4 regions of the Mixta calida genome follow, and region 2 is predicted to be linked to each of the others. Evidence: predicted binding sites of a transcription regulator. Region 2 holds the regulator's gene; each other region holds the start of a gene.

Region 1 (7,260 bases), 510 kb from region 2:
CCTCCTGAGTGCCGCCGAACCAGACGCACATCAGGTCGCCGTTCGGCAGCGGCAGCAGGTTCGCCGCATGGTTTTGCGGGCAGGGTGAAGGCAGCATCGCCGTCAGCCGCTGCGGATCGTCCGCCGCTTCGTTAAGCTGGCCGTCAAAGGGAAGGGTTGGGGTTGCTTGCGTCATATCAGGCTCCACTCTTTTGCATATTTTGTTTGGTTTTCGCCACCGGCTGCTTCTGCGGGATCAGGTGATCCAGCGCCATAATCACCGCCGGGGTAATCAGGGCGATATACATATTGTTGATGCCAAACGGATCGCCCAGCAGATACCAGACCGAGGTAACCACGCAGGCGCCGATCAGACCGGCGTTGGCGCCGCGCGCGCTTTTGAAAAAAGGCAGGTAAAAGGCCATCATCGCCACTACCGAGATCGACAGGCGTATGGCGCGAGTAAAGAAAGAGAGCTTGAGCACTTCCGGCACGAACAGGACGAACAGCAGCGGCAGGAAGCCGATCGCCAGCGACAGCCAGCGCGTCATTTTGAATTCGCGCTCCGGCGTCGGGTTGCGCATCGGCACATAGAAGTCTTTGACGATCAGGGAAGCGATCGCCAGCGCCACGGTGCTGACGCTGACGAAAATCGACGCCACCAGCGAGGTGGTGACCAGGCCCGCCAGCCACGGACTCATATCCTGCAAAAACACTGGCAGCGCGTAGAGGCTGTTGATATCGGGATGCAGATATTTCGCTGCGACGCCGATAATGGCGATAGCGATGGCGATAGGCAGACAGAAAAAGAAAGCCACCCAGGTGGCGCGCTTCGCTGAGGCGGCATTTTTTGTCGAGGAGATCGCCTGGATCACAAACTGAGTGCAGAAAATGGAGCCGATAGTGCCGATCAGCCAGGCGAAAATAGTGCTGGCGCCGACGTGGCCGTCCCAGGTCCAGTAGAAATCGGGCATCTTCTCTACCATCGGTGAAATGCCGCCGGTCATATGCAGCGCTACGCCGAGGATCACCAGTATGCCGAAGTATTTTATCGCGCTGTGCAGCAGCGTCACCCAGACCATCCCTTTCATACCGCCGAAGGCAAAGTAGAAGGTGCTGACGATGGCGGTAATAAAGGCGGCCACCGGCAGATTCACCTTCAGCACCGTAGAGATCGCCGCCGCGCCGCTGACGTAGTTGCCGACGTTCACCAGCAGCAGGGCGTAGATCATGATCAACGAGATAATGTTCTTCGTCGAGGTGCCGTACTTTTCGGCGATCGCCCCGGAGATGGTGATTTTGCCGGTATTATAGATGCGCTTCACCAGCAGCAGGCCGAACAGCGGAAAGCCGATCGCCGCGCCAATCACTGACCAGGAGGCGGCGAAGCCATCTTCAAAGGCGGCCTGCGCGGTGCCGATAGTCGACTTCGCGCCGATATATTCCGACATTAGCATCACGCCGACAATAAACGCCGGCATGGCGCGCGAGCCTTCCATAAAATCGCCGGCGCTTTTACTGCGCAGCCGCCAGGTGAGCCAGGTGGTAAATAAGATATACGCAATCACGATACCGATAATGATCAGCGTATCGACAGCAGCAAATTCTTTCATTATGGCCTCTCTCAGACGTAATGAACCCTGGGGCCGGGCAGCCCCTTCACGTAATCATGTGGACGTTATGTTTTTTGTTATTGCAGATACTGATTCACAATCTGGCGGATGCGCTGTTCCTCGTCGGCGCTGAATCGCACCGCGTAGCGGCTCTCGCCAACGTCTTGTCCCATTAGCGCCAGCGCTTTTTTCACCGCGGCCGGGGAAAAGGCGACGTTGTAAAGATCGGTACGCAGGCCGGTCACGTTCTCCTGCGCCTGTCGGGACGTCTCCAAATCACCCGCCTGGAAATGACGCCAGATGTCATTGATCGCCTGCGGCGCGACGTTCGCCAGGCCGGAGATGCAGGCGGAGCAGCCGTCGACAAAGCCCTGATGAATCAACGAATCGGGGCCGTTCAGCACGTTGAAATTTTCCACACCCTGCGTGGCCTGAAGAAATCCGCTCAGGCTGTCGTAACTGCCGGCGCTGTCTTTGATGCCGATGATGTTCGGATGCGCCGCCAGCGCGCGCACCGTCTCCGGTTGCAACGTATTGCCGGTGCGCGCCGGAATGTTATAGAGAAACAGCGGCGTCTCCAGCGCGTCCGCTACCTGACGATAATGGGTGATCAGCTCTTCCTGCTTCAGCGGCACAAACCAGGGCGTAATCGCCGAGACCGCATCCACACCGAGCCGCGCCACCTGTCTGCCGAGGCGAATAGTCTCACGCGTCGAGATTTCGCCAATGTGCGCCACCACCGGCGCACGGCCGGCCACCTCATCAACGCAGGTTTCCGTTACCGCCAGCTTCTCCCGCTCGTTCAGCACGAAAAATTCGCCGTTGGTGCCGCCGCAAAAAATGCCGTTGCCCGCCGACAGCTGACGGCGCACCTGCTGACGCTGGGCGGCAGGGTGAAACGCGCCCTGCGCGTCAAAAGTGGTGACGACGGCGGTCAGGACGCCCGTAATGTTCTGTTTCATGGTTACCTCTGCGTGGATGACGGAAACAGGGTCAGGTAGACACCCCGCACCAGATCGGTGTTAACCGCGGTCGGAACGTTCTTGATCAGGCGCTGCACCTCCAGCGCCGAGTTGACCAACGCTGGCAACAGATCGGCGCCAATGCCCAGTGCTTCCAGGCTGGCGGGCAGTTTCAGGCGCTGTACCAGCGCCGCGAAATAGTCCACCAGCGCGTGGGATTTCTCTTCATCGCTCAGCGTGGCGTCTGCGCCGGGCACCAGATCCCATACTTGCGCGAACTTCGTGACCGCAGCGGGGCGGATTACGCGCATGCAGGGCGCCAGCAGGATGGCGTTCGCCACACCGTGCGGCAGGTGATATTTGCCGCCTAATGGATAGGAAAGGGCATGCACCAGATGCGTGCCGGCGTGGGCGATGGCGGCGCCGCCGTACCAGGAGGCCCAAAGCATATCGAGGCGCGCCTGCAGGTTGTGCGGCTCGGCGACGCTGGTTTCCAGGCTGGCGAACAGCTTTTTCATGCCGATGAGCGCATAGTTGTCGCTGACCGGATTGGCGACCGTGGCGGTAAAGCATTCAATCAGGTGACACAGCGTATCGATGCCGGTAGAGGAGGCAATGTGCGGCGGCATGCTGGTGGTCAGTTCCGGCGCCAGCGCCACGTAATCGGGCAACATCACTGGCGAAATAATGCCGACCTTGGTCTCCTGTTCCGGGATCGCCAGAATCGCGTTGGGCGTCGCCTCGGAACCAGTGCCGGCGGTGGTGGGGATCAGCAGCGATGTCAGGCGCGCTTCAGGCTTCACGCCCGCCAGCAGCGCTTCCAGCGTCGGCGCGTCAGGACAGCAAAGCACTGACAGCAGCTTTGCCACATCCAATACGCTGCCGCCGCCGACGCCGATCACCATATCAATCCGCCTGTCTTCAATACCGCTCAGCAGGGCGCTGACGTCGTGCTGACTCGGCTCAGGCGGCACGCCGTCCAGAATCGTCAGCCGCTCCGTCTGGCGGCGTAACCTTTCGATCAGCGCCGCGACCGCAGGAATGGCGATGATGTTTTTATCGGTCACCAGCAGCAGGTTACGCCGGTTCTGGATCAGATAGCCGATATCGTTAAGCGCCTGAAAGCCGCTGATAAGGGTGCTGTTGATGTTCATGAGGTCTGCCTTTTCTCCTTGTCACGCCGGAATCGCTGAAGCAGTTGATTGTATTTCGTCATCTTTAAATACAAGCATTGCATGGCTGCCCAATTTTATAGGGTATATCGCTTTCGATTAATTTGAGGTTGCTCACATTTAATCAATCGTGATTGAATATAATCATGTTACGGTTTTGGTTAATCATGGCCTCTTGATAAGAAAGCAGGCCTGGCGGGCGCAGAGGCGAAAGCCAATGCAGTAGAAAGGAGTGGCTATGAAAATGGTCGTCATTGCTGATGACTTTACCGGCGCCAACGACACCGGCGTTCAGCTGGCGAAGAAGGGGGCGCACACCGAAGTGATGCTCTCTGCGCGACAGAAACCGTCGCGCCATGCTGACGTACTGGTGATCAATACCGAAAGCCGCGCCTTTGATGCGGCCACGGCGGCGCAGGCGGTCACGGAAGCGCTGACGCCGTGGCGTCAGGCGGATCTGCTGATCTACAAGAAAATCGACTCCACCTTTCGCGGCAATATCGGCGCAGAGATTGAGGCGGCGCTGCGGGCCAGCGGAAAACGGCTGGCGCTGGTCGCCGCCGCGATCCCTGGCGCAGGGCGCACCACCCTGAACGGCGAGTGTCTGGTGCATCAGACGCCGCTGGCGCAAACCGAATTTGCCAGCGATCCGCGCACGCCGATTGTCGCCTCGCGTATTAAAGAAATCCTGGCACAGCAGAGCCGCCTGCCGGTAACAGAGGTGACGCTCTCAACGGTGCGCAGCGGCGAGCTGTCGGCACTGTTGCGTCATTGCCAGCGGCAGGCGCCCGCCGCCGTGGTGGTGGCCGACGCGATTACCGAACGGGATCTGGCGCTGATCACGGACGCGGCGTTGGCGCTGGAGGAACCGCCGCTACTGGTGGGCGCCGCCGGGCTGGCCGCCGCGCTGCCCGCCAGCGCCTGCGTTGCTGCGCGGCAGAGCCTGCCCGTGCTGGCAATCGCCGGTTCGATGAGCGAGGCGACGAGGCGTCAGGTTGAGCTGGCGATCCGCAACCGGCGCGCGCAGGCGGTGGAGGTGGATGCGGCGTTGCTGCTGAACCATGACCGGCGCGATATCGACCGGCTGGCGCAACAGGCGAGCGCGCTGATCGCTGCCGGACAACACTGCATTTTACGTACCAGCCGCAGCATGAACGATCGTCATCAGATCGATGCGCTGTGCCAGCAGTTTCACTGCGGTCGCGCGGAGCTGGGCGAGCGGCTGAGCCAACTGCTCGGCGAGCTGACGCTGGCGATTATGGAACGCGCGCGCATTGGCGGCCTGTTTCTTACCGGCGGCGATATCGCCATTGCGGTGGCGCAGGCGCTGAATGCGCAGGGCTACCGTATTCAGCAGGAGGTGGCGCCCTGTATTCCATGCGGCCGTTTTATCAACAGCGAGCTTGATGATTTGCCGGTGATTACCAAAGCCGGCGGTTTTGGTTCTGAGAGTGCGCTCTGTGACGCGCTTTCGTTTATTGAGGAGATGTACCGTGACCACTAAGACCATTGCCGTAACCATGGGTGATCCCGCCGGTATCGGCCCGGAAATCATTATTAAAGCGCTTTCTGAAGGAGAGCTAAACGGCGCGCCAGCGGTTGTGGTGGGGTGCCTGGAAACATTCAGGCGCATCATGGCGCAGGGTAACCTTCCTCAGGTTGAGTTGCGCGAGATTGGCGCCGTTTCCCATGCGCGCTTTGCGCCGGGCACGATCAACGTGTTGGACGAACCGCTGGCGGATCCGGCGACGCTGACGCCGGGCAATGTCCAGGCGCAGGCGGGCGACCTGGCCTACCGTTGCGTACGGCGCGCGGCCGGTCTGGCGATGGCGGGCGAGGTGCAGGCGATTGCCACCGCGCCGCTGAATAAAGAGGCGCTCCACGCCGCCGGGCATCTCTATCCTGGTCATACCGAACTGCTGGCTAAACTGACCGACAGTAAAGATTACGCCATGGTGCTCTATACGGAGCGGCTAAAGGTCATTCACGTCACCACGCATATCGCGCTGCGCAAGTTTCTCGATACGCTGAACCAGCCGCGCGTTGAAACGGTGATCGGTATGGCGGACACTTTTTTACGCCGCGTCGGCTACAGCCATCCGCGCATCGCCGTTGCCGGCGTGAATCCGCACGCGGGTGAAAACGGGCTATTCGGCGACGAGGAGATCCGTATCGTCGGCCCGGCTATTGAGGCGATGAAGGCGCGCGGCGTTGACGCTTACGGCCCCTGTCCGCCAGATACGGTTTACCTGCAATGTTATGAAGGCCAGTACGATATGGTGGTGGCGATGTACCACGATCAGGGGCACATTCCGCTTAAGCTGTTGGGCTTTTACGACGGGGTCAATATCACCGCCGGACTACCGTTTATCCGTACCTCGGCGGACCACGGCACCGCATTTGATATTGCCTGGACAGGTAAAGCGAAGTCTGAGAGCATGGCGATCTCGATTCAACTTGCGATGCAACTTGCATAGGGAAAGATGAAAGGACAAAGTCGCCTCGACCAGATTATGGATTATTTGAAAGGCCATAATCTGGTTACTGTTGATCAACTGGTGACGGCCATTTCCGCCTCGCCCGCCACTATTCGCCGCGATCTGATCAAGCTGGATAAGGAAGGCGTTATCAGCCGGACGCATGGCGGCGTGACGCTGAACCGTTTTATTCCTGAACAGCCTACCACCTCAGAAAAGATCCAACGCAATCTGGCGGAGAAGCAGGCGATCGCCCACGAAGCCGCGAAGCTGGTAAAGGCCGGAGACGCGGTAGTGTTGGACGCCGGCACCACGATGTTGGAGCTGGCGCGCCAGCTAACCCATCTGCCGCTGCGCGTGATCACTGCCGATCTGCATATTGCGCTGTTCCTCTCTGGTTTTCGCCAGATTGAAGTGACGATTATCGGCGGACGCATCGATGATTCCAGCCAGTCCTGCATCGGCGAACACGGGCGCCGTCTGCTACGCACTATCCATCCCGATATCGCCTTCGTCAGCTGCAACTCCTGGAGCCTGGAGAAAGGGATTACCACGCCGACGGAAGAGAAAGCGGGGCTGAAGCAGGATCTGCTGATTAATGCGCGCCGTCGCGTGCTGCTGGCCGATAGCAGTAAATATGGTTCCTGGTCGCTGTTTTGCGTGACGCCGTTACAGGCGTTGACGGAAGTGATAACCGACGGGCGGCTGGATGAAGAGACGCAGGCGCAGCTGCGCCGGGAGAAGATAGAACTGACGCTGGCGCAGGCCCGCAGCGCATAATGAATCGGGGCGGCAGGAACCGCCCCGGCAAGGCAGGGCCTTACTGCGTTTTCAGGCCGACAGTGGGGATATTGCGGCCATAGTAGATTTCACGCATCTCTTTCCACAGCAGGTCGGTGATCCGCTTGTGTTCCTGCGGGGTCAGGTCTTCCGGCCGGGTATTAAAAAGGTAATGCTTGAGATCGAATTCTTTCAGCAACATCTTGGTGTGGAAGATGTTTTCCTGATAAACGTTCACGTCGACCATGTCATACATCGCTTTCATATCGTCCGACAT
Region 2 (7,260 bases):
GCATCCGTTTCGCGACGGCAACGGCCGCGCGCAGCGTCTTTTCTTCGAGCAGCTGATTATTCACGCCGGCTACGATATCGACTGGAGCAAGACTGAACGCGACGCCTGGCTTAAAGCCAATGAAGAGAGCGTGCGCGGCGATCTGGACGGGCTAATCAATATCTTCGCCAACGTAGTGAGCGAGCCGGAGTAAGCGCGTAGAATAGCGGCGTTTTGGTTCAGCCCGGAGCAAACATGCTGCTGCTTATCGATAATTACGACTCTTTCACCTGGAACCTGTATCAGTACTTCTGCGAGCTGGATGCGGAAGTACTGGTGCGCCGCAATGATGAAATCGCCCTGGCGGAGATGCAGTCGTTGCCGCTGACCCACCTGGTTATCTCCCCCGGCCCCTGTACGCCTGACGAATCAGGCATCTCCCTTGACGCTATTCGCGCTTTTGCCGGCAAGCTGCCGGTACTGGGCGTTTGTCTTGGGCATCAGGCGCTGGCGCAGGTGTTCGGCGCGCGCGTGGTGCGCGCCCGTCAGGTGATGCACGGTAAAACGTCCGCTATCGCGCACCAGCAGCGCGGCGTTTTTGCCGGGCTGGCGCAGCCGTTAACCGTAACCCGCTACCATTCGCTGATTGTGGAAAAAGAGACGCTGCCGGAGACGCTGGAGGTAACCGCCTGGAGCCTGCGCGACGGCGAGCCTGATGAGATTATGGGCCTGCGGCATAAGACGCTGGATGTAGAGGGCGTGCAGTTTCATCCGGAGAGTATTCTGAGCCAGCAGGGGCATGAACTGTTGGCGAATTTTCTGCGCCGTCGGCCCAACCTATAAGCGCTGCACGAATTTGTTTGACTTATTATGCATATTTATTGATTATTTTTTCACTCAATGGTTATGTGTAAGCAGACGAGGTAGGGAATGGCAGCGGAAAAAATGGCGGTAACGCGGGATACGTTTGATAAAGTGATTTTGCCTGTTTATGCACCAGCGCAGTTTGTGCCGGTGAAAGGAAAGGGCAGCCGAGTATGGGATCAGCAGGGGAAAGAGTATATCGATTTTTCCGGCGGCATCGCGGTGACCGCGCTGGGTCACTGTCATCCTGCGCTGGTAGAGGCGCTGAAAACGCAGGGTGAAACGCTGTGGCATACCAGCAACGTGTTTACCAACGAGCCAGCGCTGCGACTTGCCAGCAAGCTGATCGCCGCTACCTTCGCCGAACGTGTATTCTTTGCTAACTCCGGCGCCGAAGCGAACGAGGCCGCCTTCAAGCTGGCGCGCTACTATGCGGCGACGCGCCACAGCCCCTACAAAAGTAAGATTATCGCTTTCCATAATGCCTTCCATGGCCGCACGCTGTTTACCGTTTCCGTCGGCGGCCAGCCTAAATATTCCGACGGCTTTGGTCCAAAACCCGCCGATATCGTTCACGTTCCCTTTAACGATCTTGAGGCGGTGAAGGCGGTGATTGACGATCATACCTGCGCCATCGTAGTGGAGCCGATTCAGGGCGAAGGCGGCGTAACGCCCGCGACCGCAGCCTTTATGCAGGGGCTGCGTCAGCTGTGCGACGAGCATCAGGCGCTGCTGGTGTTGGATGAGGTACAGAGCGGCATGGGACGCAGCGGCAAGCTGTTCGCCTATCAGCACTACGGCATACAGCCCGACATCCTCACTACAGCGAAGGCGCTGGGCGGCGGCTTCCCGGTCAGCGCCATGCTGACCACCGATAAAATCGCCTCGGCGATGGCGCCGGGCGTTCATGGCACCACCTACGGCGGCAACCCGCTTGCCTGCGCAGTGGCGGAAGCGGCGCTGGATATTATTAACACGCCACAGGTGCTGGAGGGCGTAACCGCACGTCGTCAGCGCTTTATCGAGGCGCTGGAAGCGATCAACGCGAAGCTGGATCTGTTTAGCGAGATTCGCGGCAAAGGGCTGCTGATCGGCGCGCAGCTGAAGCCGCAGCATAAAGGCAAGGCGCGCGATATTCTGCATGCGGCGGCGGAAGAAGGCGTAATGGTGTTGACCGCAGGCACCGAGGTTATTCGCTTCGCCCCGTCGCTGGTGATCCCGCTGGCGGATATCGGCGATGGCATGGCGCGCTTCGCCCGTGCGGCGGAAAAGGCGCTGAATGCCGCTTGAATGGCCTTGTTAAGGAAGCGCCCGGCGTAAAGCCTGCGTCCCGGCAGAACGCCTTGTCTGCGCATGTCGATTAAAGGTCGCGCCCTGAAGCTTATACGTTAGGTAAGCGCCTCTGCGGAGGCGCTTTTTTTACCCTTTACGCAGGCGACGCGCCAGCCATTTGCCGTGGCGCGGCCGCTGGCTCCAGGCGAGAGAGGAGATGGTGTGCATCACTGAAAGGTGTTCAAGGATGCGTTTCACGTGACGTTCCATAATCGTCACCGCGCCTTCCGGCTCGCCGCCCTGACTTTCCAGAATATTGCTCTCCTGGCCCGGTCCGTCATACTCCAGCCGTTGCTGGCAGCGCTGGAGCGCAATCTCACAGGATTGCAGATAGCGCTGCGCCAGATCCGGCGGCAGCATGGTGTGTTCCCGCGCCAGAATGGTCATGGCGTTGATATGCTCGACGATAAACTGACTGTGGGTCACCCAAAGTTTCATATCGTTCAGGTAGCGGGTATTAAACGCCGGTTCCTGCATAGCCTGATTCAACGAGTTGAACAGCGCATTGTGCGCCTGATTGACGGCGACCCGTTGCCAGGCGAGCTTCTGCGGTGACGGCTCGTTGCCTAACAGCATACGCAGCGCCTCTTGATCGGCCTCCAGCGCATCGTGAGCATTCTGGCGCAGCAGGCCGCTTTGCCACTGCGGCCACAGCCAGATCATGCCGCCGAAGGCGATGCAGCAGCCCATCAGCGTATCCATCAGGCGCGGCAGCAGGAACTGCGCGCCGTTTAACGCCAGCAGCTGCAACGAGTAAACGGCGGTGACGGTAAAGCCGATGGTCGCCCAGCCGTAATATTTGCGAATAAACAGGTAGCTGATTAGGGTAATCGCCAACATCACCAGCAGTACGACCGATTCCGGCACCGAAAAGCGCAGGGTGGCGGCGGCGATGGCCAGCCCGGCCAGCGTACCGGCGGCGCGGTGCTGGATGCGCACGCGCGTGGCGCTGTAGCCGTTCTGACTGACGAACATGATAGTCATTAAAATCCACCACGGTTTCGGCACGTTAAAGGCGAGCGCTAAGGCGCTGCCGAACACCAGCATCACCGCAAAGCGCGCCGCGGTGCGCAGCGCGGCTGATTTTAGCGACAGATAGCTGCGCAGCGCCGCCAGCAGCGGCAGTCGACGTTGGCGATCCGCCATTAAATCGCGACGATAAAGCGGGCGCTGCGTGCGCAACACGCGCGCAATACGGCTGAAGTGGTAGTAGCAGAAATGGCCGACCGGATTTTCTGGATGTTGCCGGGCGATTTTTTCCAGCCCCAGCAGCGGCTTTTCCATGCTGAAACGTGACGGCAGGCGATGATAGAGCATGTCGTCCCCCAGCTCGCGCAGGCGCGCGGCGATGGTCTGCGCATTCCAGCGGATTACCGCTTCCGCATGGCTTCGCTCCACCAGCTTCTGCACCTCTTCCGGCTGATGCAGGCTGACGGCGATATGCTCCTGCAAATCGAGCGCTACCTGAAAGGCGCGCGTCAGGCGCTGGTGGCTATGGTCGCGGTTGGCCGCCAGCATATGCATCTGCTGATAACAGGTATTGATCAGATCGACCGCTTTTTGCTGGCGCGCCAGCAGCGGCGGCAGCGCCTTTTCAGGGTCGGAAAGCTGGGTCAGCAGGGTATATTTCGCTTCGCAGTAGTCGGCCAGCTCGCGATAAAGGAGGCTGAGGCTTTCACGCAGCGGCTGTTCTTTCCACAGGCGGAACCAGAACCAGTTGAACAGGCCGTACCAGAAGGTGCCGCCGATATAGAGCAGCGGCGGCGCCCAAAGGGGCATACGTCCTACCAGTCCGAGGGTAAAAATCGCGGCGATCAGCGAGGCGGGCAAAAGACGCGCGTGCAGCGGGCCGATTTCACCGGTGACTCCCAGCAGCAGCGCCATGACGAACAGCGTGGCGGGCAGCGGCACCTGTTGCAGCGAGAGCCACTGAACGAGAAGGCTGCTGAGCGCGAACAGCGAACCGCCGACGATCAGCCGCTTAAAGAAGCGTTTATGCGGCGTATCCAGACCGGCGATGTTGCAGCAGGCGGGCACCAGCGAAAACAGCAATCCTTTTTGCAAATCCCCCAGCAGCCAGCCGACGGCCACCGGTAAACAGAGCACCAGCGTCTGACGCAGTGCGTAGTTCACTTCAGGATGGTAGATAATTCTCCGCCACATCGCCACATCGCCACATCACAAAAATAAACACGGCGTGATGCGGGGGCATCACGCCGTGCGTTTAAATAAGCTTAACGTGTGCCGTAGACGACAATCGTTTTACCGTGAGCGGAGATCAGGTTTTGATCTTCCAGCATTTTCAAAATACGACCGACCGTTTCACGCGAACAGCCAACGATCTGGCCGATTTCCTGACGGGTGATTTTGATCTGCATCCCGTCGGGGTGGGTCATGGCGTCAGGCTGTTTTGCCAGGTTGAGCAGCGTCTGCGCGATGCGGCCCGTAACGTCCAGGAAAGCTAAATTGCCCACTTTCTCTGACGTAACCTGCAGGCGACGTGCCATCTGAGCGGAGAGACGCATCAGAATATCAGGGTTCACCTGAATCAACTGACGGAACTTCTTATAAGAAATTTCAGCCACTTCACAGGCGGTTTTCGCCCGCACCCATGCGCTGCGCTCCTGGCCTTCTTCGAACAGGCCAAGCTCGCCAATGAAATCACCCTGGTTGAGGTAGGAGAGGATCATCTCTTTGCCTTCTTCATCCTTAATCAGCACCGCGACCGCACCTTTTACGATGTAATAGAGCGTTTCGGCCTTTTCACCCTGGTGAATCAATGTGCTTTTCGATGGATACTTATGAATATGGCAATGTGACAGGAACCATTCGAGAGTAGGGTCTGTTTGCGGTTTGCCGAGAACCATTCGCTGTTATCCTCTGTTGTAATCGTGCCCTAAATACAGGGGGCAGTTTTCCCTGTCAGGCGTTAAAATCTTCTGGCGTTTCCTGCTGGAAATTTATTCGGGAAAATTTGGCGCGCCCAGGCGTGAAAGAGTCCCGTATTCGTTTCTTAGAACGAAAATATTACAGCTTTGTTTGTAGCACAGCTTTATCTTACTGTCTCCTGTTGTCTCGCTTCAGCTTGAGGTGAATCGGACAATTGCCGTTTAGTCATTGAAAGCGTAGGCTGGCAATGAGCTGAATTATCCGGAGAACGGTGAATATGCAGGCACGCGTAAAATGGGTAGAAGGGCTGACCTTTATGGGCGAGTCCGCCTCTGGCCATCAGATTCTGATGGATGGCAATTCCGGCGATAAATCGCCAAGTCCAATGGAGATGATTTTGCTGGCGGCCGGCGGTTGCAGCGCCGTCGATGTTGTCTCTATTTTGCAAAAGGGGCGTCACGCGGTAAGCGACTGCGAGGTCAGATTGACTTCGGAGCGCGCCGAGGAGGAGCCGCGCGTTTTTACCCATATCAACCTGCATTTTATCGTCAGCGGCAGCGGCCTGAGCGATAAGGCGGTAGCGCGCGCTGTCACACTCTCCGCCGAAAAGTATTGCACCGTAGCGATGATGCTGGGCAAAAGCGTCGCCATTACCCACAGCTATGAGCGAATCGAAACGCCCTGACAGGGTCAGTTAAACGATCTCTTTCCCTTCGATCAGCCGTTTCACCAGCGGCAGCATAATCAGCTCCATCGCCAGCCCCATTTTGCCGCCCGGCACCACCAGCGTATTGATGTGCGAAATAAACGAGCCTTGCAACATCGCCAGCAGATAGGGGAAGTCGATATCCTCCAGCCCGCGGAAATGAATCACGACAAAACTTTCATCCAGCGAAGGAATGGCGCGCGCGGCAAACGGATTAGAGGTGTCCACCGTCGGTACGCGCTGGAAGTTGATATGGGTGCGCGAGAACTGCGGTGTGATGTAGTTGATGTAATCCTCCATCGAACGCACCACCGAATCCATCACCGCCTCGCGCGAATGGCCACGCTCGCTGGTGTCGCGCACCAGTTTCTGAATCCATTCGAGGTTGACGATCGGCACGACGCCGACCAGCAGATCGACCTTTTCCGCCACGTTGTGCTGCTGGGTCACGACGCCGCCGTGCAGCCCCTCATAAAACAGAATGTCCGTCGGCTCCGGCAGCGGCTGCCAGGGGGTAAAGGTACCGGGCACCTGGTTCCACGGCACCGCTTCATCGTAGGTATGCAGATATTTACGCGACTGGCCGCGGCCGCTTTCGCCATATTCGACGAAGGTCTGCTCCAGCAGGCCGAAATCGTTCGCTTCCGGGCCGAAGTAGCTGATATGACGTCCTGAGTCGCGCGCTTTACGGATCGCCATATCCATTTCCGGCCGCGTATAGCGGTGAAAGCTGTCGCCTTCCAGCTCCGCGGCGTGCAGGTTCAGCTGCTGAAAAATTTTGCGAAAGGCAAGGCTGGTAGTGGTGGTTCCCGCTCCGCTGGAGCCGGTCACCGCAATAATCGGATGTCTGGCTGACATAGACACTCTCTGGGTTAAATCGGGCAATGAGCATTGTTATCACGTTTAGCCCGGAAGTGTCATCACCGCACGCGCGGCGCAGAAAGCGAATAGTGTGATGCGGCGCACAGCGCTGAGATGCCGATGCTTAGCCGCGGAACTGTCCGCGCGGCATAATGTTCACCGTTTCATGCAGTTCCGACCAGACCAGCACCGCTTCGCCGCTTTTTATCTGGCGACGAACATCTTCTACCTTCTCCGCCAGCGAACGCTCCTGCTCGCCATAGTCGGTGCCTTCGCGCAGCACGAAGGCTTCAATCAGATTATCCAGCGTTTCCGGCGCCAGATCTTGCCAGGGAATCATCACAGCTTAGTTATCCAGATAAGGTGAAAGCCATTGGGGAATGCGCTGTTCCAGCCACATTTGCGGATGGCGCAGCGTACCGGCGACAAAACCAACGTGGCCGCCATGTTCTGTCAGTTGATATTCAATGTTAGCAGGTAACTGCGTCAGATCGGGGATCACCTCGTCAGTCATAAAGGGATCGTCTTTCGCATGAATAATGAGCAGCGGTTTACGCACGTTGGGCAACAGCGGCATAGCGCTGGCGCGGCGGTAGTAATCAACGGCGTCGATAAACCCGTGGGCGCGC
Region 3 (7,260 bases), 1.7 Mb from region 2:
TTATCAGCGATGACTACGCTCTGGCTGACCAAAAAAGGTTTTGACGTTATTCCCAAAACCAACATCGCCCTCTCGATCAGCCGCAGCGCGATGCTTAACAAGCAGATCGATATGACGTGGGAATATACCGGCTCGTCGCTGATTATCTTCAACCACATCAAAGAGCCGATGTCCTCTAAAGAGGCTTATGAAACGGTGCGTCGCCTGGATGCGAAGCTGGGGCTGGTCTGGCTTGAGCCAGCGCCGATGAACAACACCTACGCCTTCGCCATGCAGCGCAAACGCGCCGAAAAAGAGCATATCAGCACGGTGTCGCAGCTGGTGGCGCGCATTGAAGAGATTCGGCAGCGCGATCCCGACCATAACTGGATGCTGGGGCTGGATCTGGAGTTCGCCGGACGCTCAGATGGCCTGAAACCGCTACAAAAACTCTACGGCCTGACCCTCGACCGTCCGCAGATCCGCCAGATGGACCCCGGTCTGGTCTATAACGCCATCCGCGACGGCTTTGTCGACGCCGGACTGGTTTATACCACCGATGGCCGCGTTAAGGGCTTCGATCTGAAGATCCTTGAGGATGATAAGCATTACTTCCCCAGCTATAACGTGACGCCGGTGGTGCGTAAAGAGGTGCTGGCGGCGAATCCGGGTCTGGATACGGCGCTGAATCAGCTTTCCGCGCTCATTACCGATGACGTCATCACCGAACTGAATAAACGGGTGGACATCGATCATCAGTCGCCGCAGCAGGTCGCGCGCGAATTCCTGCAATCGAAAGGCATGCTGTAAGGAGAGGCTATGGATACCATTCACTATATGATCGGCAACTGGCCCTACCTTCTTGATCTGACCTGGCAGCACCTGTGGCTGGTGCTGGTCGCGGTGGGCTGCGCCATTCTGGCGGGCGTGCCGCTGGGCGTGCTGATTGTGCGTTTTAAATGGCTGGCGACGCCGGTGCTGGGCGTGGCGACCATCGTGCTGACCATCCCGTCTATCGCCCTGTTCGGCCTGATGATCCCGCTGTTTTCGCTGATCGGTCAGGGCATTGGCGTGGTACCGGCGATAACGGCGGTGTTTCTCTATTCGCTGCTGCCGATCGTGCGCAATACCCATACCGCGCTGGAGAATATTCCGCCCGGCATGCGCGAAGCGGGCCGCGGCATCGGCATGACCTTTCTGCAACGCCTGCGCTGGGTAGAGATCCCGCTGGCGCTGCCGGTGATTTTCGGCGGCATTCGCACCGCCGTAGTCATGAACGTTGGCGTGATGGCGATCGCCGCCGTTATCGGCGCTGGCGGTTTAGGACTGCTGCTGCTGGACGGCATCAGCGGCAGCGATATCCGCATGCTGATCGCCGGCGCGCTGCTGATCTGTTTGCTGGCGATTATTCTTGACTGGCTGCTGCAACGTCTGCAACGGGTGCTGACACCCAGGGGGATTCGATAATGATAAAACTGGAAAACCTGACTAAAACCTTTACCCAGAAAAACGGCACGACGATAAATGCGGTGGACAATGTCAGCCTGCACGTGCCCGCCGGCGAGATGTGCGTACTGCTTGGCCCTTCCGGGTGCGGCAAAACCACCACCCTGAAGATGATTAACCGCCTAATCCCGGCGACCAGCGGAAAAATCACCATCAACGGCGAAGATACCAGCACGCAGGATACCGTGACTCTGCGGCGCAATATCGGCTACGTTATCCAGCAGATCGGCCTGTTCCCCAATATGACCATTGAGGAGAACATTACCGTGGTGCCGCGCATGCTGGGCTGGGATAAAAAACGCTGCCGCGAGCGCGCGACCGAGCTGATGAATATGGTCGCGCTCGATCCCCATAAGTTCCTAAACCGCTATCCGAAAGAGATGTCAGGCGGCCAGCAGCAGCGCATCGGCGTTATCCGCGCCCTCGCCGCCGATCCGCCGGTGCTGCTGATGGATGAGCCGTTCGGCGCGGTCGACCCGATCAACCGTGAGGCGATTCAGAACGAGTTTCTTGAGATGCAGCGCCAGCTGAAGAAAACCGTGATGCTGGTCAGCCACGATATCGATGAGGCGTTGAAGCTGGGCGACCGGATCGCCGTCTTCGGACAGGGCAAGATCGTGCAGTGCGCCACCCCGGATGAGCTGCTGGCGAAACCGGCCAATGAGTTCGTCGGCTCTTTTGTTGGTCAGGACCGCACCCTGAAACGGCTGCTGCTGGTGCAGGCTGGCGACGTGACCGATCAGCAGCAGACGCTGACCGTGAAACGCTCTACTCCGCTGGCGGAGGCGTTCGCGCTGATGGACGATAACGATATGCGATCGATCACCGTAGTGGATAACGACGGTCGTCCACTCGGCTTTGTGAAACGCCGCGAGGCGCGCGGCGCCAGCGGCAACTGCGAGGAGCTGTTGCACAGCTTTAAGATCACCGGCAAAGCGGAAGAGAATCTGCGCGTGGTGCTGTCGAAGCTTTATGAACACAACTCGGTCTGGATGCCGATTGTCGATGAGGATGGGCGGTACAGCGGAGAGATTTCGCAGGATTATATCGCCGATTACCTCAGCTCCGGTCGGACGCGCCGCTCGCTGAATCGTTAACCGTTAATCGCGTCAGAAAGCCTTATCAGGCGCGTCTCGGCGCGCCTGTTTACTTTCAGGCCACCGCCTGCGGCTGCGTCAGCGCAGAGAGGTCGATATAGCCCGCCAGGTCACGCTGCTCGGCGCGCGGCAGATAAGGCAGCTCGCCTAGCAGCGGCGCCGGGATCTTCTCCTGTAGCACGTCGATAATGTCTGCGTAATGCGCCAGGCCCGGATTAATGCGGTTCGCCACCCAACCCAGCAGCGGCAGGCCATCATTGATAATCGCCTGCGCCGTCAGCAGCGCATGGCTGATGCAGCCCAGCTTGATGCCGACCACCAGGACGACCGGCAGCTGCTCCTGAATCACCCAGTCCGATAAAGGACGCAGATCGTTCATCAGACTGCGCCAGCCGCCAGTGCCTTCAACCACGACCACGTCCGCCTGTGCTTGTAACGCCTGTAGCCCACTGCTCAGGCGCGCGTAGTTAATCGGCTCGCCGCGGTGGGTACTGATCTCATCTTCCAGCAGCGTAATCGGGTTAACCGCTTCATACGGCATCTCCAGCGTGGAGGCCTGTTGCAGCACCAGCGCATCTTTATTGCGCGGCCCTTCCGGCGTCATCTGGCTGCTTTTGGCGACCGGTTTATAGCCTGCGACAGCGACATGACTTTCCGCCAGCTTTTGCATCAGGGCGCGGGTAATGACAGTTTTACCGACGGCGGTATCCGTACCGGTAATGAAAAGACGACTCAGCATAGCAACACTCCGGCAGGCTGACGGCCTGAAATAGTTAAACTTTAATCATCGGTTTACGCCGGACAGTGTAGGAAATCACGCGTGATAACAGCTTGCGTTAGCGCAATTTTTTGCAGGATAGCGGAGGTTTGATTAGCCCTGTAACAGTTTGACCAGCAGTTCGCCGTTGTACATCGCGTTTTTAACCAGCGCGGCGCCCGGCATGGTACCCAGATTGGGGAATTCGGTCGGTTCGACCTGGATGTCGGCGCTGTAGGCGGGCAGCGCCTGCTGACGAATCGAGGCGCCGATAGCGGGATACAGCACCGCGGCGGCGCGGTTGAGCGGCGAACCGATAAGAATTTTTTCTGGGTTAAACAGGTTGACCATGATCGCCAGAATGCGGCCGACGCTGTTGCCGATACCGGTGATGATATCGCGCGCCAGCGGATCGCCGTTCAGCGCCGCGTCACACAGCGAGTCCACGCTCAGCGGCTGATAGTGCAGGCTGGAGCTGGGCACCGACGGCATACGCTGCGCGGCCAGTTCCAGAATGCTGCCGATGCTGGCGACCGTTTCCAGACAGCCATGATTCCCGCAGTAACACTGTTTACCCCAGGCGTCGACCTGAGTATGGCCGATTTCAACCAGCGAACTGCGGCTGTTGTGCAGCAGGCGTCCGCCGGTGATCACGCCCGCGCCGACGTTATCGTCAATCACAATCTGGATAACGTCGCTGGCGCCGCGCGAGGCGCCGAATAGCGATTCGGCGATGGTCCAGGCGCAGACGTCGTGCTGAATATAGACCGGCAGGCCAGTATGCGCCGCCAGTTCCGGCCCCAACGGCATATCCGCCACGTCGTAAAACGGCATGCGATGCACAATGCCGCTACCGGTGTGAATAATACCGGGTAAGGTGATGGCGATAGCGGTCAGACGCTCAAGCTGGCGCTGATGACGAATAAAAAACTGATCGACTTCGACGGTGACGCGGGCCAGCAACGGCGTTTCGCTCTTAACCGGCAGCGGTCGCGTCTCTTCTGTTACCAGCTTGCTGCTGAGATCGCGCAGCGCCAGGGTGATTTCTCCCCGGCTGATGCGAATGGAAAGATAGTGCCAGGCGACGGTGTCCAGAATCAAACCGACCGCAGGCCGACCGCGACTGCCCGGTTCCTGATATTCGGTTTCCTGCACCAGATGCGCTTCCAGCATTTCACGCACGATTTTGGTGATGCTGGCCGGCGCCAGCTGCGCCCGCCGGGAAAGCTCAATACGCGATATTGGGCCAAACTGGTCGATCAGGCGATACACAGCCCCAGCGTTTGTCTGCTTGATCTGGTCGATGTGACCAGGTTGACTGTCCGCTATCACTCCCCCTGCTCCCACTTATTTTCGCGCTTCAAAATAAACCTTCTCAGGCTATGGTGGAGCAGTTATCGAAGGTCGTCAACTATTTGATTCGATATGTGATTTACCGCACAAAAACCGTCCTGCTCAGGAAAAATTACGCCTGATTTTTACCCAACAGCAGCGCTTTCATATGGGCCATCACCGCGCTGGTTTCCCGCTGGCGCGACCAGACCAGCCACATTTCAGACCAGGCGTCCGGCTCGGCCAGCGGCAGCCAGACTACATGCGCCAGCTGCGCCCGGCGAAACGAAGCGGGCAGAATGGAAATGCCGAGCCCGGTCGCCACCAGGCCGAGGATAGTCATCGCCTCGCCTACTTCCTGAGTGATATACGGCTGGATATGATAGCGATGCAGCAGCGTCATAATTTCGCCATACAGCGCAGTGCCGCTTTGTGCATCGAAGAAGACAAACGGCTCCTGTGCCAGATCGCGCACTGAAACAAGCGGTCGACGCGCCAGCGGATGCGCATGATGCAATACGCAACAGAGCGGCTCGCGCAGCAACAGCTGCCAGGCGAGCGTATCCGGCAGCGGCGTATTGCGCATCACGCCGAGGTCCAGCCTGCCGTCGCTGAGCGGCGTCAGCTGCTGGCGAGTATTCATCTCCTGCATCTGAATATGTACCTGCGGATAGCGCTGACGAAAATTGAACAGCGCGTCGGAAACGGCGGCGATAAAGGGCGCGGACGAGGTAAAACCGATGCGGATTTCGCCTTCTTCTCCCTGATGCAGACGCGCGGCGCGGCTGGCGGCCTGTTCGACATCCAGCAGAATGGCGCGCGCGTCCTGCAGAAACTGACGCCCGGCGGCGGTCAGCTGCACGCTGCGGTTAGTGCGCGCCAGCAAGCGCGCGCCGATCTGCTGTTCGAGTAGCTGTATTTGCTGGCTTAAAGGCGGCTGCGAGATATTCAGACGCAGCGCGGCGCGACCGAAATGCAGCTCCTCGGCGACGGCAATAAAGTAGCGCAGATGACGCAGCTCAATATTCATATTTTATAAGTATCATTTCAGATAATTAATATATTAGACAGTATATTACCTTGCACCCACAATTAAGCGATGGATGTTTAACTCAGGAAACCGTTGTGGATCGCTCATCTCATACTGCGTCTCTGCCCGCTGACGACGTACAGCCTGCTTCTTCTCTCCCCGTTCACAAGCATCGCTATATTAAACGCGGCACGCCGCAGTTTATGCGCGTGACGCTGGCGCTGTTTTCGGCAGGCCTGGCGACTTTCGCCCTGCTTTACTGCGTACAGCCGATTTTGCCGGTGCTGTCGCAGGAGTTCGGCGTCTCGCCTGCGGCAAGCAGTATTTCTTTATCCATCTCCACCGCCCTGATGGCGCTGGGGCTGCTGGTGACCGGCCCGCTCTCTGACGCCATTGGCCGCAAGCCGGTGATGGTGGTCGCGCTGCTGCTGGCCGCGATTTTTACCCTGCTTTCCGCCACGATGAGCAGCTGGCACGGTATTTTGATTATGCGTGGACTGACCGGGCTGGCGTTGAGCGGCGTAGCGGCCGTGGGCATGACCTACCTGAGCGAAGAGATTCACCCCAGCGTTATCGCGTTTTCGATGGGACTGTATATCAGCGGCAACTCAATCGGCGGCATGAGCGGGCGCCTGCTCAGCGGCGTTATTACTGATTTCAGTTCCTGGCGTGTGGCGATCGCCTTTATTGGCTGCTTTGCGCTGGCTTCGGCCTTGATGTTCTGGAAAATTCTGCCGGCGTCGCGTCATTTTCGCCCCGCCTCGCTGAACCCGCGCAGCCTGATGATTAATTTCCGTCTGCACTGGCGCGATCGCGGCCTGCCGCTGCTGTTTGCTGAAGGTTTTCTATTGATGGGCGCCTTTGTGACGCTGTTTAACTATATCGGCTACCGCTTATTGAGCGCGCCCTGGTCGCTAAGCCAGGCGGTGGTCGGCCTGCTGTCGGTGGTTTACCTCACCGGCTCCTGGAGTTCGCCGAAGGCAGGCGCGATGACCGCCCGCTGCGGTCGCGGCCCGGTGCTGCTGTTCTCGACCGCGGTTATGCTGATCGGCCTGCTGATTACGCTGTTTCAGTCGCTCTGGCTGATTTTCCCCGGCATGATGCTGTTCACCGCCGGTTTTTTCGCCGCGCACTCGGTGGCCAGCGGCTGGATCGGCCCGCGCGCGCGTCGCGCCAAAGGTCAGGCCTCATCGCTTTATCTGTTCAGCTATTACGTCGGTTCCAGCGTCGCGGGCACCCTGGGCGGCCTGTTCTGGCACCGTTACGGCTGGCCGGGTATTACGGCTTTTATTGCCCTGCTGCTGCTGATCGCGCTGTTTGTGGCCACCCGGCTGCATACTCGTAAGCTGTGATTCCTGAGGCCGCCTGCGGGCGGCGTTTTTCTTTTTGCCTGACTGGTTTTTTCTCTGTTGCTGAGGTATCATTAATTGTGTTTAAAATTGTATGTTGTAACTAATTGACGTTCTTTAAAGGAGTCGCCATGAGCCGCTACGATTTAGTGGAAGATCTGCGCCGGTGCGCCAGCCAGCTGGAAGAAGAACTCGCCGCGTTGCAGCAGC
Region 4 (7,260 bases), 540 kb from region 2:
TCGCGCGTCGGATTACCGCGACGTGAGTAGTCATGGGCGCGCGGCTGGTTAAAGTCGGTGAAGTTATAGGTGCTGGAGAGGTGGATCGGCGGGACAACGCAGCCATATTGCTCGTCATCATTCAAACCGCTGCGTACTGCGATGGTTGCCTGTTTACGCGTCATGGTGCTTACTGTTCCTGAAAGGCTTGAAAGAAGGCTAACAGGATAGCATTACGTATCTGGACGTCAATACATCTGGACATCTAAATGTCTTTGCGTATAGATTGAGCAAAAGCGCAATAACCGCTAAAATTGCAGGCGATTGCTCCCGCAGTCAGGCGTCTGACCTAAACGGCAAAGTTACGTAGTAAATGCTGACTTTGATTAGTGAGACGCGGAAAGATCGGGCATAATTGGCTGATTTCCGGCACTTTCACTTTTATTAATTAAGGTAACTCATGGCTGAATGGAATGGCGAATATATCAGCCCTTATGCTGAGCATGGTAAGAAGAGCGAGCAGGTCAAAAAAATTACCGTGTCTATTCCGCTGAAAGTATTAAAAATTCTGACAGATGAGCGTACGCGTCGTCAGGTAAATAACTTGCGTCACGCCACCAACAGCGAACTGCTGTGCGAAGCGTTTCTGCACGCCTTTACCGGCCAGCCGCTGCCGGACGATGTTGATCTGCGTAAAGAGCGCAGCGATGAGATCCCGGAAGAGGCGAAGAAGATTATGCGTGAGCTGGGTAAAGACCCGGATACATGGGAATATTAATCCGTCTGTTTTGCCCATAAAAAAACCCAGCCGAAGCTGGGTTTTTCTTGCATCCGCTCCGTCGAAAAACGGTCGCGTCTGCCGGGAAACTTATTTGCTGCCCGGGATGCTGAAGCGTTTGTTGAAGCGCTCAACACGACCACCGGTATCAACAACACGCTGTTTGCCGGTGTAGAACGGGTGGCATTTACCGCACACGTCCAGGTTCAGATCGTGACCCACGGTAGAGCGGGTTTTGATCACATTACCGCAAGAACAAGTTGCAGTAATTTCAACATATTTAGGATGAATACCTTGTTTCATGGGATAACCTCAGTAAAGGCCGTGTCGCTCTCCCGCGCCAGGTAAAACCTGCGCCGGCACCACACGCGGATTAAAAATTCTGGTGATTTTTGATGCGCTGTTTTGCACCAAAGGCGGCGAACTATACAGAAAATAACCGGCTGATGCAATCGAATCCGCACAATGATGGCGACACAGTGTACACTACGCCGTCCAACTCTTTTTACGGATAACGTCATGCCCGTTGCTCAGGTCGCGCTGCCCGTTCCGCTCGCACGCCGGTTCGATTATCTGCTCCCCGCCCATTTGCGCCCCGTTGTCGGCGGGCGCGTGCGCGTGCCTTTCGGCAACCGCAAGGCGATCGGCGTCGTTGTGGGATTCAGCGAGCAAAGCGATCTGCCGGAAGCCCAGCTGAAAAACGTGCTGGAAGTCATCGACGACGAATCCCTGTTTCCCCCGTCTCTCTGGCGCATCCTGCACTGGGCCGCTGATTACTATCACTATCCGCTGGGCGAAGTGCTTTTTCACGCCCTGCCGGTGCTGCTGCGTCAGGGAAAGCCGGCGCAGGAAGCGCCGCTCTGGCAATGGTTTATTACCGAACTGGGGCGCGAAACCGCGCCGGAAAGCCTGAAGCGCGCGCCGAAACAGCAGCAGGCGCTGGCGATTCTGCGCCAGCAGCCGCTTTATCGACACGAGATCGCGCAGCATGATCTGGCCGATCAGGCGCTGCAGGCATTACGGGCGAAAGGGCTTTGCGATCTGCGCGAGCATCTGCCCGCACGTGAAGACTGGCGCGCCAGCTTTAGCATCAACGGCGAGCGGCTGCGGCTGAATACCGAACAGGCGATGGCGGTCGGCGCTATCCGCAGCGAGGATGAGGAGTTCGCGCCCTGGCTGCTGGCGGGCATTACCGGTTCCGGCAAAACGGAAGTTTATCTCAGCGTACTGGAAAATGTGCTGAGCCGCGGCCGACAGGCGCTGGTGCTGGTGCCGGAAATCGGGCTGACGCCGCAAACTATCGCGCGTTTCCGCGCGCGCTTCAATGCGCCCATCGACGTGCTGCATTCCGGCCTCAACGACAGCGAACGCATGGCCGTCTGGCTGCGCGCGCGTCAGGGAGAAAACGCCATCGTCATCGGCACCCGATCCGCGCTGTTTACGCCCTTTGCCCGTCCAGGCGTCATTATTATCGATGAAGAACACGACAGCTCTTATAAACAGCAGGAAGGCTGGCGCTACCATGCGCGCGATCTCGCCGTATTCCGCGCGCGCGAAGAAAATATTCCCATCGTGATGGGTTCAGCCACGCCTGCGCTGGAAACGCTGCATAACGTACAGAGCGGCAAGTATCGTCAGCTCAACCTGAGCAAACGCGCCGGCAACGCTCGCCAGGCGACGCAGCAGCTGATCGATCTCAAAGGCGTTCAGCTGCAGGGCGGTCTTTCTCCGGCGCTGATCCAGCGCATGCGTCAGCATCTGCAGGCGGATAACCAGGTGCTGCTGTTTCTTAACCGCCGCGGCTTTTCGCCCGCGCTGCTGTGCCACGACTGTGGCTGGATAGCCGAATGCCAGCGCTGCGATCACTACTACACGCTGCATCAGCAACAGCGCCAGCTACGCTGCCACCACTGCGACAGCCAGCGGCCGGTGCCGCGCCAGTGCCCGCAGTGCGGCTCCACGCATCTGGTGCCGGTGGGATTAGGCACCGAGCAGCTGGAGCATAATCTGCAAACGCTGTTTCCCGGCGTGCCGCTGTCGCGCATCGACCGCGACACCACCAGCCGCAAAGGCGCGCTGGAGCAGCATCTGGCCGACGTGTTTCGCGGCGGCGCGCGTATTCTGATCGGCACGCAAATGCTGGCGAAGGGCCATCATTTTCCTGATGTGACGCTGGTGTCGCTGCTGGATGTGGACGGCGCGCTGTTCTCCGCTGACTTTCGCGCCGCCGAACGTTTTGCCCAGCTCTATATTCAGGTGGCTGGCCGCGCCGGCCGCGCCGGTAAGCAAGGCGAAGTGCTGTTGCAAACTCATCACCCGGAACACCCGCTGTTGCAAATATTGCTGCATCAGGGGTATGACGCCTTCGCTGCTCAGACGCTAAGTGAACGCAGAAGCGTTCAGCTGCCGCCTTTTACTAGTCACGCCCTGTTTCGCGCGGAAGATCATGATAACCAGCAGGCCGCCGCGTTCCTGCATCAGCTGCGCAATTTGCTGGAGGCGAGCCCGCTGCGCGACGAGGCGCTGTGGATCATGGGCCCGGTGCCGGCGTTGCAGGCAAAACGCGGCGGGCGCTATCGCTGGCAATTGCTGCTTCAGCACCCTGCCCGTCTGCGGCTGCAACAGCTGCTGAAAACGACGATGCCGTTGATCTCTACGCTGCCGCTATCGCGGAAGGTGAAATGGACGCTCGACGTCGATCCGACGGAAAGCTAAAGACGGCTAACGCAAAGGTTTGCGAGCTGGATCTAAAAACGTCGAATAAGTCACACTTTTCATGCAAATTGAGTAACGGCGCCTTCTGCAATCTGATAAAAATGTGATGAACGTCAGCTTTGACCGCAACAGGCGCAGCATGACGAAACATGGCAAATAGTCGGGCCGGTACAACCCGTGCGAGGAGGAAAGCGTTGGAGCAGAACCAGGAGTCGACGGCAGCTACGATGAAACATGTGGCTGAACGTGCGGGAGTCTCAACCGCCACCGTATCCCGCGCGCTGATGAATCCAGAAAAGGTCTCAGCGGCGACCCGCCAGAAAGTAGAACAGGCGGTTATTGACGTCGGCTACTCTCCGCATGCCCTGGCGCGCAATGCTAAGCGCAGCGAATCACGCACCATTCTGGTAATTGTCCCCGATATCTGCGATCCCTTTTTCAGTGAAATTATCCGCGGCGTGGAAGTGACCGCGGCGGCGGAAGGCTATCTGGTACTGATTGGCGACTGCGCTCATCAGAATCAGCAGGAAAAAACCTTTCTCAGTCTGATGCTGACGCGCCAGATCGACGGCATGGTGCTGCTTGGTTCGCAGGTGCCCTTCGATACTGGCGTTGAAGAACAACGCAACCTGCCGCCGATGGTGATGGCGAACGAATTTGCGCCGGATTTGGAACTGCCGACGGTCCATATCGATAACCTGACGGCGGCTTTCGAAGCGGTGAATCACCTCTGGCAACTTGGGCATCGCCGCATCGCCTGCATTGCCGGGCCAGAAGAGATGCCGCTCAGTCACTACCGTTTGCAGGGCTACATTCAGGCGCTGCGTCGCCACGGACAAGAAGTAGAGCCGCGCTATATCGTCCGCGGCGATTTTACCTTTGAAGCGGGCGCCGCGGCCTTCAAGCGTCTGATGGCATTGCCGAAGCCGCCTGAGGCGCTGTTTTGCCATAACGACATTATGGCGCTGGGCGCGATGTCGCAGGCGAAAAGCATGGGGCTGCGTATTCCTCAGGATCTCTCGCTGGTGGGTTTTGATGATATTGAACTCGCCCGCTACAGCGATCCGCCGCTGACTACGGTGGCGCAGCCACGCTTTGCGCTGGGGCGGGAAGCGATGCTGCTGCTGCTGGAGCAGCTGCAGGGGAAAATCGTCCGCAACGGCTCGCGTCTGCTGGAGTTTGAATTAAAACTGCGCGGAAGCACAATACACGCCAGCTAAGCCGGAAAATGCCGTGTATCAGGCAATTTCAGCAGATTCTTAAACGACTCCCTGCTGGTCAAACTTCCAGCCCTTGAGTAACATGGCGGGCTGACAGCCGGATAGCTGCGCCGCCGCCCTCACTCAGCGCCCTCTTATCCGGCAGGCATTTTCTTCTTTGAATTAGCGGAACGATTAGTGGCACAAAAAGATTATGTAGGCCGCGGGCGTTCGACAGGGACGCGTCGCAAGAAAAGCAATAGCCGCAGCAAAAAGCGCAATGGCAGCTCCGGTGTTTCTAAAATTATGATAGGGCTGGCGGTTGCGGTGCTGGTGACTTTTGTTGGCGGGCTGTGGTTTATCGCTCACCATAAAAAAGAAGAAACGCCTGTTATCCCCGATCATAAAGTCAGCGGCAACGGTTTGCCGCCTAAACCGGAAGAGCGCTGGAAATATATCAAAGAGCTGGAAAACCGGCAGATCGGCGTACCGGTGCCGAAAGAACCGTCCGCCGGCGGGGAAGTCCATTCTCAGACGCAGCTTACCGATGAACAGCGCCAGCTGCTTGAGCAGATGCAGGCCGATATGCGTCAGGCGCCAACGCAGCTGAACGAAGTGCCGTGGAACGAACAGACGCCGGTGCAGCGTCAGCAGACGCTACAGCGTCAACAGCAGCAACAGATGCAACAACAGCGCGCCCAGCAACAGCTGGAGTTGCAGCAGCAACAGCAAATGCAGCAGCAGCGCGTCCTACAGCAACAACAGCGCGCACAACAGCAGCAGTTACAACAGCAGCGTGCTCAGCAGCAATATAATCCGCCTGCGCAAACGCAGCATATGCTGCCGCAAAACGCGCCGAAAACGCAGGATAACAACCGGGTTAAACAGCAGGAGACGGCGAAAGCCAAAGCGGTGGAAAAAGAGAAGTCTCAGCGCTGGATGGTGCAATGCGGCTCCTTTAAAGGCAGCGATCAGGCGGAATCGGTGCGCGCGCAGCTGGCGTTTGAAGGCTTTGAAAGCCGCATCACCAGCGGTGGCGGCTGGAACCGCGTGGTTATCGGTCCGTACAACAGCCGCGCCAGCGCCGACAGCACATTAAAACGCCTGCGCAGCGCCGGTCACTCCAGCTGCATTCCTCTCGCTCTTGGGGGTTGAAACCCTCTAAACCTGCCCCATATCTTGTTGCATTAGGCTCCGCGTCACGCTGCGCGGAGCTCTTTTTCCACTGTAACAAGGGGTCTGCCCGTGACAACGATAGTAAGTGTACGACGCAACGGCCAGGTAGTAATTGGCGGTGATGGCCAGGCTACGCTCGGTAATACCGTAATGAAAGGCAACGTCAAAAAAGTGCGTCGTCTCTACCATGACAAAGTGATTGCAGGTTTTGCCGGCGGCACCGCAGATGCTTTTACCCTGTTCGAACTGTTTGAACGTAAGCTGGAAATGCATCAGGGCCACCTGGTCAAAGCCGCGGTGGAACTGGCTAAAGACTGGCGCACCGACCGTATGCTGCGCAAGCTTGAAGCGCTGCTGGCGGTGGCGGATGAAAACGCGTCCCTGATTATCACCGGCAACGGCGATGTCATTCAGCCTGAAAACGATCTGATCGCTATCGGTTCCGGCGGTCCGTATGCCCAGGCCGCCGCCCGCGCGCTGCTGGAAAACACCGAGCTGAGCGCGCGCGACATTACTGAAAAAGCGTTGGGTATCGCAGGTGACATCTGCATCTACACCAACCACAATCTGACTATTGAAGAATTAGCGTCCAAAGCGTAAGGATCGAAATTATGTCTGAAATGACTCCGCGCGAGATTGTCAGCGAACTGAACAGGTTTATCATCGGCCAGGATGGCGCCAAGCGAGCTGTGGCGATCGCCCTGCGCAACCGCTGGCGTCGTATGCAGCTGGAAGAAGATCTGCGCCATGAAGTTACGCCTAAAAACATTCTGATGATCGGCCCAACCGGCGTGGGTAAAACTGAAATCGCCCGTCGTCTGGCCAAGCTGGCAAACGCGCCTTTTATTAAGGTTGAAGCGACCAAGTTCACCGAAGTCGGCTACGTCGGTAAAGAAGTGGATTCCATTATCCGCGATCTGACCGATGCGGCGATGAAAATGGTGCGCATGCAGGCGATTGAAAAAAATCGCTACCGCGCCGAAGAGATGGCGGAAGAACGTATTCTTGACGTGCTGATCCCGCCAGCGAAAAACAACTGGGGCCAGCCGGAGCAAAGCGCCGAGCCGTCCGCAGCCCGCCAGTCGTTCCGTAAAAAGCTGCGCGAAGGCCAGCTGGACGACAAAGAGATTGAAATCAATCTGGCCGCCGCGCCGATGGGCGTTGAAATTATGGCGCCTCCGGGCATGGAAGAGATGACCAGCCAGCTGCAGTCGATGTTCCAGAACCTGGGCGGTCAGAAGCAGAAGCCGCGCAAGCTGAAGATCAAAGATGCGATGAAGCTGCTGATCGAAGAAGAAGCGGCCAAGCTGGTTAACCCGGAAGAGCTGAAGCAGGAAGCAATCGACGCCGTCGAACAGCACGGCATCGTATTTATCGATGAGATCGATAAAATCTGTAAGCGCGGCGAGACCT

The links. The regulator CRP, encoded in region 2, controls carbon source genes, mostly activating them, when cyclic AMP is high. The targets are predictions, from matches to a motif close to ATGTGANNNNNNTCACAT.
Region 1: a site for CRP is predicted at 3,829-3,846, ahead of C2E16_RS04435 (iron-containing alcohol dehydrogenase). Genes of this name have one in related genera too.
Region 3: a site for CRP is predicted at 4,765-4,782, ahead of mlc (sugar metabolism global transcriptional regulator Mlc). Genes of this name have one in related genera too.
Region 4: a site for CRP is predicted at 3,574-3,591, ahead of cytR (DNA-binding transcriptional regulator CytR). Genes of this name have one in related genera too.

The regions. Positions count from the first base shown of each region.
Region 1 covers NZ_CP026378.1:951,199-958,458, forward strand. The annotation lists gene C2E16_RS04420 (sialidase family protein) at 1-175, opposite strand, end outside; gene C2E16_RS04425 (sodium:solute symporter family protein) at 177-1,592, opposite strand; gene C2E16_RS04430 (dihydrodipicolinate synthase family protein) at 1,670-2,554, opposite strand; gene C2E16_RS04435 (iron-containing alcohol dehydrogenase) at 2,557-3,708, opposite strand; gene dtnK (D-threonate kinase) at 3,965-5,230, shown strand; gene C2E16_RS04445 (D-threonate 4-phosphate dehydrogenase) at 5,247-6,203, shown strand; gene C2E16_RS04450 (DeoR/GlpR family DNA-binding transcription regulator) at 6,210-6,983, shown strand; gene speD (adenosylmethionine decarboxylase) at 7,024-7,260, opposite strand, start outside.
Region 2 covers NZ_CP026378.1:444,575-451,834, forward strand. The annotation lists gene C2E16_RS01960 (putative adenosine monophosphate-protein transferase Fic) at 1-193, shown strand, start outside; gene C2E16_RS01965 (aminodeoxychorismate synthase component II) at 235-822, shown strand; gene argD (bifunctional acetylornithine/succinyldiaminopimelate transaminase) at 910-2,133, shown strand; gene C2E16_RS01975 (YccS/YhfK family putative transporter) at 2,263-4,338, opposite strand; gene crp (cAMP-activated global transcriptional regulator CRP) at 4,410-5,042, opposite strand; gene C2E16_RS01985 (OsmC family protein) at 5,342-5,749, shown strand; gene C2E16_RS01990 (phosphoribulokinase) at 5,759-6,628, opposite strand; gene C2E16_RS01995 (YheU family protein) at 6,756-6,974, opposite strand; gene C2E16_RS02000 (hydrolase) at 6,978-7,260, opposite strand, start outside.
Region 3 covers NZ_CP026378.1:2,152,925-2,160,184, reverse strand. The annotation lists gene C2E16_RS10225 (glycine betaine ABC transporter substrate-binding protein) at 1-789, shown strand, start outside; gene osmW (osmoprotectant ABC transporter permease OsmW) at 799-1,446, shown strand; gene osmV (osmoprotectant ABC transporter ATP-binding protein OsmV) at 1,446-2,582, shown strand; gene bioD (dethiobiotin synthase) at 2,638-3,321, opposite strand; gene mlc (sugar metabolism global transcriptional regulator Mlc) at 3,454-4,671, opposite strand; gene C2E16_RS10200 (LysR family transcriptional regulator) at 4,805-5,701, opposite strand; gene C2E16_RS10195 (MFS transporter) at 5,824-7,053, shown strand; gene tus (DNA replication terminus site-binding protein) at 7,182-7,260, shown strand, end outside.
Region 4 covers NZ_CP026378.1:4,213,822-4,221,081, forward strand. The annotation lists gene metB (cystathionine gamma-synthase) at 1-164, opposite strand, end outside; gene metJ (met regulon transcriptional regulator MetJ) at 440-757, shown strand; gene rpmE (50S ribosomal protein L31) at 848-1,060, opposite strand; gene priA (primosomal protein N') at 1,277-3,472, shown strand; gene cytR (DNA-binding transcriptional regulator CytR) at 3,667-4,692, shown strand; gene ftsN (cell division protein FtsN) at 4,870-5,826, shown strand; gene hslV (ATP-dependent protease subunit HslV) at 5,917-6,447, shown strand; gene hslU (HslU--HslV peptidase ATPase subunit) at 6,459-7,260, shown strand, end outside.